2 regions of the Streptomyces tubbatahanensis genome follow, and region 2 is predicted to be linked to the other one. Evidence: riboswitches for the same ligand, from Rfam matches in the RefSeq annotation. Region 2 holds a riboswitch; the other holds the start of a gene.
What was found. A riboswitch is a leader RNA that binds a small molecule or an ion and turns the genes downstream of it on or off. The one in region 2 is predicted to bind cobalamin.

Region 1 (4,161 bases), 4.8 Mb from region 2:
GTCACTTCCCGTCGGCGAGGAAGGCGCGGTACCAGCCGAGGGTGTCCTCGACAGTGGTGTCCAGGGTGAGAGGTTCGGCCCCGAAGGCGTTCCGCATCGCGCTGGAGTCCATGATCTGGGGCTCGGTGTGCTGGTAGAACAGCTCGGCGTAGGAGTCCATGAACGTCTGGTCGAAGGGGCCGAACGGGCGCGGCTCGCTCAGCACAGTGAGACGCAAGGGCCGTCCGAGCTTCGCCTCGATGGTCTCGAAGACCTGACGCGTGGTGCGAGCCGGCGCGGTGGGCAGGTGCCAGACGCGGCCGTCACCGTGCGGGTTCTCGCCCAAAGTGGCAAGCCCCGCGGCGACGTTGCGGATATCCGTGTAGCTGTGCGGCAGGTCGATGTCGCCCAGAGCCGCCACCTCGCCGCCGGTCAGGGCGCCGGGGAAGACGGCACCGCCCAGCGTCGAGTTGAGCACGCCGGGCCCGACGAAGTCGGCCGAGCGGCCCAGCACCACAGCGACGCGGCCCTGCTGGTGCGCGGCCAGGTACTTCTCGTCCAGCTCGGCGCGCATCCTCCCCTTCTTGGCGGTCGCCCGCCACGGGGTGTCCTCGGTCATCACCTCACCGTGGGTCTCGCCGTAGGGGTAGAGGGTGTCCAGGACGACCAGTCGGGCCCCCTCGGCTTCGACGGCGCCGAGGACGGCGTCCTGGATGCCCGGCATCATGTCGACCTGCAGGTGGTAGGCGACGTTGACGCAGTGGTAGACCACCGCGGCGCCCTTGAGGGCGGCCCTGGCCCCTTCGACGGTGCCGACATCGCCGCGCACACGGGTCACGCCCTCGAGGTCGGGGCCGGCGCCGGAGCGGTCGACGAGGTGGACCCGGTGGCCACGCGAGGCCAGCTCCGCGGCGAGCGTGGTGCCGGCCGGCCCGGCGCCGAGGACAACATGCAGGTCGTTTCCGGTAGCGCTCATTCTTGTACACCCTTCCCGCCAGCTCCCCCCGGACTCGGTTTGTCCGGCTCACTGGCCTGTTAGAGCTTATAACGCACGCAAGCATCTGTCACGCGCGAATGAACTTCTAGAGGGGAGGGAGCGGCGCACGGCAAGGGAGCGCCTCGGAAGATGCCTCACGAAGAGCCGGAGAAGGCGGGCGCAGAGGTCAGTGGCCTGACCTCGGCGAGCGGCGACGGGCGCGAAGAGCCTGCTTCGAGCGGCGCCGGGAGACGGTGGCCGAGAAGCCCGGGAACCGAGCCGAGCAGACGTACCCGCGGGGCGGAGGGGCGCGGGGCGGAAACGCGGGGGCGGGCCGCGGGCGACGGCGCGGAGGGCAGAGCGAAGCCCCCCGAGAGCGGAGTCGGGGGGCAAACACCGCCGATTCGGCGGTTCAGGGTGGGCGCGGCGCGTCACGCCCGTTGCGCACGGGCGTGACGCGGTCGGCAGGTCCTACCCGTTGGCGAGTGCGGTCAGCTGCTCGGCCGAACCGTTGAAGCTGTCGTGGTCGCCCACGGTGGGACCGGTCGAGGTGTACTGCCAGAACGTGTGGAAGCCCCAGCCGGCGGGGAGCGCGCCGGGACCGTCGGCGTACCGCGCGACCCACAGCGGATTGGTCGCGCCGAATCCGGCGTTGTTCCCGGTGCACTGGGTCCACCAGTCGGTGGTGGTGTAGATGACGGCGTCCCGCCCCGTCCGGCTCTTGTAGGTGGCGGTGAAGTCCTTGATCCAGTTGACCATGGCGCCCTGGCTGAGCCCGTAGCAAGTCGCGCCGTACGGGTTGTACTCGATGTCGAGGACTCCGGGGAGGGTCTTGCCGTCCTTGCTCCAGCCGCCGCCGTGGTCGGCGAAGAAGTTGGCCTGGTCGGCGCCGCTGGAGTTGTCCGGCAGCGCGAAGTGGTAGGCGCCGCGGGTCATGCCGACGTCGTAGGAGCCGTTGTACTGCTGCGTGAAGGAGTCGCTCTGGTAGCCCGTGCCCTCGGTGGCCTTGACGTAGGCGAACCGCACGCCGCTGCCCCAGAGCGCCTGCCAGTCGACGTTGCCCTGGTGTCCGCTGACGTCGACGCCTTCGACGGAGGCGTCGAGGCTGGGCTTGCCGTCCTGCTTCCAGCCCTTGTGTACGGCGATGCCCGCGCCCATGTAGGCCTCGCCCGGCTGGAGTTCGCCGGGCCGGTCGGTGGCCTGCGCGGCACCGGCCGCGCCGACGGACAGGGCGGCGAGGGCGAGGGAGAGCGCGGTCGCGACGAGAGCGCGCTTGCCGCGGGAGGAGGGGGCGAGGGCGGGAAGGGGGGCGGAGGTGTCGGTGAGTCTGTCGTTGGACATGCCTGTCTCCAAGTGCTCGGTGGGGGGTTCTGGTGTCGGTGTCCCGGACGGAGTGACAGGCAGGACCGGTCGACGGTCCGCCGGGACGGCGCCACGAGCCGAACGCCGACCGTGCGGCACGGTTGGCGCGAGCACGTCAAAATATAGGCAGCGTCGCTACCCGTGAGAAGAGCGTGCTGTCAATGCCGTTGGTCCAACCTGTGCACATCCCTCACCGGTCCCGCCCGGTCCGCGGCGAGCCGGCCGCCGGTGGCCCAGGAACGGCGCCGTGGTAGTACATACACACACCATTGGGTGACGCGGTCAGGGAAGCCGGTGCGAATCCGGCGCGGTCCCGCCACTGTGACCTGCTCTGGGTCCACTCCAGAGCCGGGAGCCAGACAACTGGCGCGTCGCCGCTTCCTTCGACCCGGGGCGTGGACACCCCAGGAGAGGCTCGCGCGTCATGTTCGACAGCGTATCGATGCAGGGTGCCGTCCCCCGGCGCCGCATACTCGCGGGAGCGGGCGCTCTCACGGCGACCGCGGCACTCGGCGCGTGCGGCGGCTCCGGTGGCGCGCCGGGCGGGGCAGGCGGCTCGCGGCTGCGCGCGGCGTTCAGCGCGGGCGGATCCCAGGAGACGCTCGACCCGCACAGGGCACCCCTCTTCGTCGACCAGGCCCGCGCCAAGGCGCTGTACGACAGCGTGCTGACGTACAAGGACGACATGTCCGTCCAGGCCCGGCTGGCCGAGTCCTGGGACAGCGACCGTTCCGGCACACGGTGGACGGTGCGGCTGCGCAGGTCCGAGTTCCACGACGGGTCGCCGGTGACCGCCGCCGACGTGCTGTGGAACTACCGGCGTATCGCCGATCCCGCGGTGGGCGCCCAGTCGGCGCAGCTCTTCTCGGCCGTCGACTTCGCGGCGAGCCGGGCCAGGGGCCGCGAGCTGACACTGGTGCTGAAGGAGCCGGACTTCGAGTTCGCCAGTGCGCTGGCCGCGCCCGGTACCGAAATCGTCCCGCGGGGCACGAAGAACTTCGCGCAGCCGGTGGGTTCCGGTCCTTTCCGGTACGGCTCGTTCACCCCGGGCGGCTCGGCTGTGTTCCGGGCGTGGGACGGCCACTGGTCGGGCGGACCGCACATCGAGGAACTGGAGTTCGTGCCCGTGAACGAGGAGCGGGCACGGGTGAACGCGCTGCTGTCGGGACAGGTGCACTACGCGCACGACCTGTCCGCCGCCTCGGCCGGACGGCTCGACGGCGAGGAGAACGTCAAGCTGCTCCAGACGAAGCTCAGCACCATGCAGGCCCTGCTGCTGCGGTTGAGCCGCGAGCCGTTCTCCGACGCCCGCCTGGTCGAGGCGTTCACCCTCGGTCTCGACCGCGAGGCCCTGGTGAAGGTGGCGTTGTCGGGGCGCGGCACCGTGGGCAACGACCTCTTCGGCAGGGGGCTGCGCGGTTACCCGCAAGGCCTGCCGCCCCGCGAGCGCGACGTCGACAGGGCACGCGCCCTCGTCAAGGCCGCGGGGGCGGAAGGGCTGCATGTCCGGCTGGAGACCGGCCCCGCCGACGCGAGCTGGCAGAACGCCTCCTCGCTGATCGCCGGCCAGCTCAAGGAGATCGGGCTGGTGGTGGAGCCGAACGTACGCGCCGCGGCGACCTACTTCGGCCAGATCAAGACGAAGGGCGTCGCCGCGCACAGCCGTACCGCGACGCTCCCGGTCCCCACCCATCTGCGCACCCGCCTGCTGGCGGACGCCCCCAACAACCTCACCGGCTACCACTCCGCCAGGTTCGACCGGCTGATCGCCCAGGCGGCAGGCACCCGGGACGAGAAGGTCAGGCTGGAGCTGCTGGCCCGTGCGCAGCGTCTGGCCCGGGACG
Region 2 (4,161 bases):
CGAGCAGGCGGGGCGTGGTGTCGGCGGCTGGTGTGGTCATTACTGGCAGGCCTCGCAGGACTCGGGGTTTTCCAGGGAGCAGGCGACGGCCTCGTCGGCCGCCGCGGGGGTGGGCGCGGGCACGGGGACGGCGCTGGTCCCGGCCGCCTGCGCGATGCGGGTCGCCGGGCGCGAGCGCAGGTAGTACGTGGTCTTGATGCCGCTCTTCCACGCGTAGGCGTACATGGAGCTGAGCTTTCCGATGGTGGGGGAGGACAGGAACAGGTTCAGCGACTGGCTCTGGTCCAGGTAGGGCGTGCGGGCGGCGGCCATGTCGATGAGGGCGCGCTGGGGGATCTCCCAGGCGGTGCGGTAGAGCGCGCGCACGGGCTCGGGCACCCAGTCCAGGTCCTGGACGGAGCCGTTCGCCTGACGCAGTGCCTCGCGGGCGCGCGCGTCCCACAGCCCGTGCCGCTTGAGCTCCGCCACCAGGTAGGCGTTCACCTGGAGGAACTCTCCGCTGAGCGTCTCGCGTTTGAAGAGGTTGGAGACCTGCGGCTCGATGCACTCGTAGACGCCGGCGATGGAGGCGATGGTCGCGGTCGGTGCGATGGCCAGCAGCAGGGAGTTGCGCATGCCGGTGCGGGCGATGCGTGCGCGCAGGGCGCTCCACCGCTCGGGCCAGGCCTGGCTCTCGCGCGCTTCGGGGTAGTGGTCGGGGTGGAGGGTGCCGCGCGCGGTGCGGGTCAGCTCCCAGTCGGGCAGCGGCCCGTGGCGTTCGGCCAGTTCGGCGGACGTCTCGTAGGCGGCGAGCATGATGCGCTCGGCGATCCTGGTGGACAGCTCGCGGGCCGCTGGCGAGTCGAACGGCAGCCCGAGCCGGAAGAAGACGTCCTGGAGCCCCATCACGCCCAGGCCCACGGGGCGCCAGCGGGAGTTGGACCCCGAGGCCTGTTCGGTCGGGTAGTAGTTGATGTCCACCACGCGGTCGAGGAAGGTGACGGCCGTACGCACGGTGGCGTCCAGCCGCTCCCAGTCCATCAGCCCGTCCTCGCCCAGGTGCGCGGCCAGGTTGACGGAGCCCAGGTTGCACACGGCGGTCTGGTCGTCGTCGGTGACCTCCAGGATCTCCGTGCACAGGTTCGAGGAGTGCACGACGCGGCCCGGGGTGCCCGTCTGGTTGGCGGTGCGGTTGGAGGTGTCCTTGAAGGTCATCCAGCCGTTGCCGGTCTGCGCGAGGGTACGCATCATCGCGCCGTACAGCTGCCGTGCGGGCACCTGCTTCAGGGCGCGCCCGTCGGCCTCCGCCGCGCGGTAGGCGGCGTCGAACTCCTCGCCCCACAGGTCGGTCAGCTCGGGCACGTCGGAGGGGGAGAAGAGCGACCAGTCCTCGTCCGCCTCGACGCGGCGCATGAACGCGTCGGGGATCCAGTGCGCCAGGTTGAGGTTGTGGGTGCGGCGCGCGTCCTCACCGGTGTTGTCGCGCAGCTCGAGGAACTCCTCGATGTCCGCGTGCCAGGTCTCCAGGTAGACGCAGGCGGCTCCCTTGCGCCGGCCGCCCTGGTTGACCGCGGCGACCGAGGCGTCGAGGGTCCGCAGGAACGGCACGATGCCGTTCGAGTGCCCGTTGGTGCCGCGGATCAGCGCGCCCCGCGAGCGGATGCGGGAGAAGGGCAGGCCGATGCCGCCCGCGTGCTTGGAGAGCCTGGCCACCTGGTGGTAGCGCTCGTAGAGCGAGTCCAGTTCGTCCTTGGGGGAGTCCAGCAGGTAGCAGGAGGACATCTGGGGGTGGCGGGTGCCGGAGTTGAAGAGCGTGGGGGAGGAGGGCAGGTAGTCCAGGGAGCACAGCAGCCGGTAGAAGGTGCCGACCTCGGCGAGCGCCGCAGCCGTCTCGTCCGCCGCCAGCCCGCAGGCCACGCGCAGGAAGAAGTGCTGCGGGGTCTCGATCGCGCGCCGGGTGGTGGGGTGGCGCAGCAGGTAGCGGGAGTGGACGGTGCGCAGCCCGAAGTAGCCGAACCTGTCGTCGGCGCCGTCCGCGACCGCCTCGTCGACCAGCGCGTCGAGGTGTGCGGCGTGCGCCGCGACGAAGGCGTGCGTGCGGTCCGCGATCAAACCCTGGGCGTGGCCGAGCGCGACCGAGGCGGAGAAGGAGGTGACGCCCTCGGCCGCGGTCTCCTCGCGGATGGCGCGTGTGAGCAGCCGGGCGGCCAGCCGCGCGTACGAAGGGTCCGCGCCGATGGACCCCGCGGCGGCCTCGATGGCCAGGTCCCGCAGGTCGGCCGCGGTCGCGGAGGGGGCGCGCCCGCGCAGCGCCGCAGCGAGCACGGGGGCGGGGTCGGCGTCGGCCAGGTCCGCGGTCAGGGCGGTGAGGGTGTCGCCCAGTTCCGCGGCGGGGCCGTCCTGCGCGCCGGGTACGGGAGCGGTTCCGTCCTGTCCGGTGGGCCCGCCGGTGGGCCGCTCCTGGCCGGGCGGCTGCTCCTGGCTGGGTGACGGGGCGGTGGGGGCGATGGTCACGCGGTGCTCTCCCTCGCTGCTCGTGCTCGTGGCAGGGCGGGGCGCGGGGAGCGCGCAGGCGTTCGGGCATGCCGCACTCCGTCCGCCGGCCCAGTCCACGAGACCCGGACGTTCCTCGATGCCGCCGCCGGCAGGTGATCGGACTCGCGGGGCAGCGCTGAGCTGCTCCGCACACCGTTGCGGGACAGTCCCGGACTCGCACCGGGTTCCCCTGCGTCAGTGGCGACGGCCGTGAGGGAGCATACATGTTGTGGCCGCTGTGGCGTGAACCCCCATATCTTGTGTCGTGCTTACCGTGGTTGGCTCACAGCGTCAGGCCGTACGTCCACAGGCTCATTCCCTCGATCGGGTACCAGTCGCGCTCGGGCGTCCGGGCGAAGCCGAGCCGCTCGTAGAGCCGGTGCGCCGCGGCCATGCGCGGATGGGTGGACAGCACCAGCCCGCGCAGGCCCAGTGCGCGGGCCCGCTCCACGCACGCGGTCACCAGCGCCTCGCCCACCCCGCGGCCCCGCGCGCGCTCGGCCACGGCGAGCATCCGGAACTCGCCTTCGCCCTCGCCCGCCCGCTCCGCGTAGGGGCCCAGGGCTCCGACGAAGGTGACCGAACCGACCAGCGTGCCCGCGCCGTCCTCGGCGACCAGCAGGTCCGCGTGGGCGGCGCGGCCCGCGGCGTCGCGCAGGGTCGTCAGATACGGGTCGTCCTCGCCGAAGTCCAGCAGCCCCCCGTCGAGGTAGGCACGCGCGACCAACTCCCCGGCCGCCGCGTACTCCGCGGGCCGCGCCGCCCTGACCGTGATGCCCAACGGCCCCTTCGCGGTGCCGGTCGGGCCGCTCGCTCCGGTCGCCCCGGGTGCGGCGCCGGCTGTGCTCGTCGTGAAGTCCATGGCCGCCATCATGCGCCGACGCGCCGACACCCGTCCCGGAAATTTCCCGGGACGGGTGTCGGTCGGCGGTGGCGTACGCCGGTGCGGGAGGACGTCAGTTGGCCGCGCCGGCCTCCACCCTGGGATCCTCGCCCTTGCCGTCGTCGGTGCGGCCCTCGTCGGTGCGGCCCTGACCGGTGCGGCTCGCGCCGGAGTCGTGCGCCGTGCTGCCGGCGGCCTGCGCGGCGCCGTCACCGGCCTCGGTGGCGTCGGCCGTGTAGTCCTCGGGACGGGTCTCATCGACGCCGTCCGGGGCCCGCAGCGCGCGCAGTACGACCGTTCCGACGACGGTCACGGCCACGTTCAGCACGAACGCCGTCACACCGATGTAGCCCGTCTCCCCGATGCCGGGGATCACGTCGTTGCTGCCGCCGAAGTGCTGCTGCGTCGGGCTGGCCACGCCGTACGCCGCCAGCGTGCCGTACACCATGCCGACGGCCCAGCCCGCCAGCAGCGCCCAGCGGTGGAACCAGCGGGTGAACAGGCCGCCGACGAGCGCGGGGAAGGTCTGCAGGATCCAGATGCCGCCCAGCAGCTGGAAGTTGATGGCCACGGTCTTGTCCATGCCGAGGACGAAGACGAGGGCACCGACCTTCACCAGCAGGGAGACCAGCTTGGAGACCTTGGTCTCCTGCTCGGCTGTCGCGTCCGGCTTGAGGAAGTCCTTGTAGATGTTGCGGGTGAACAGGTTGGCCGCCGCGATGGACATGATGGCGGCGGGCACCAGCGCGCCGATCCCGATGGCG

Region 1: linked by a shared signal. The riboswitch ahead of MMF93_RS01460 (ABC transporter substrate-binding protein) and the one ahead of MMF93_RS22160 (ribonucleoside-diphosphate reductase subunit alpha) in region 2 are both predicted to bind cobalamin.

The regions. Positions count from the first base shown of each region.
Region 1 covers NZ_CP093846.1:344,304-348,464, forward strand. Annotated here, with positions in the region: gene MMF93_RS01450 (NAD-dependent epimerase/dehydratase family protein) at 2-955, opposite strand; gene MMF93_RS01455 (lysozyme) at 1,427-2,296, opposite strand; cobalamin riboswitch at 2,580-2,702, shown strand; gene MMF93_RS01460 (ABC transporter substrate-binding protein) at 2,742-4,161, shown strand, end outside.
Region 2 covers NZ_CP093846.1:5,131,412-5,135,572, forward strand. Annotated here, with positions in the region: gene MMF93_RS22155 (ribonucleotide-diphosphate reductase subunit beta) at 1-40, opposite strand, end outside; gene MMF93_RS22160 (ribonucleoside-diphosphate reductase subunit alpha) at 40-2,493, opposite strand; cobalamin riboswitch at 2,606-2,743, opposite strand; gene MMF93_RS22165 (GNAT family N-acetyltransferase) at 2,798-3,295, opposite strand; gene mctP (monocarboxylate uptake permease MctP) at 3,471-4,161, opposite strand, start outside.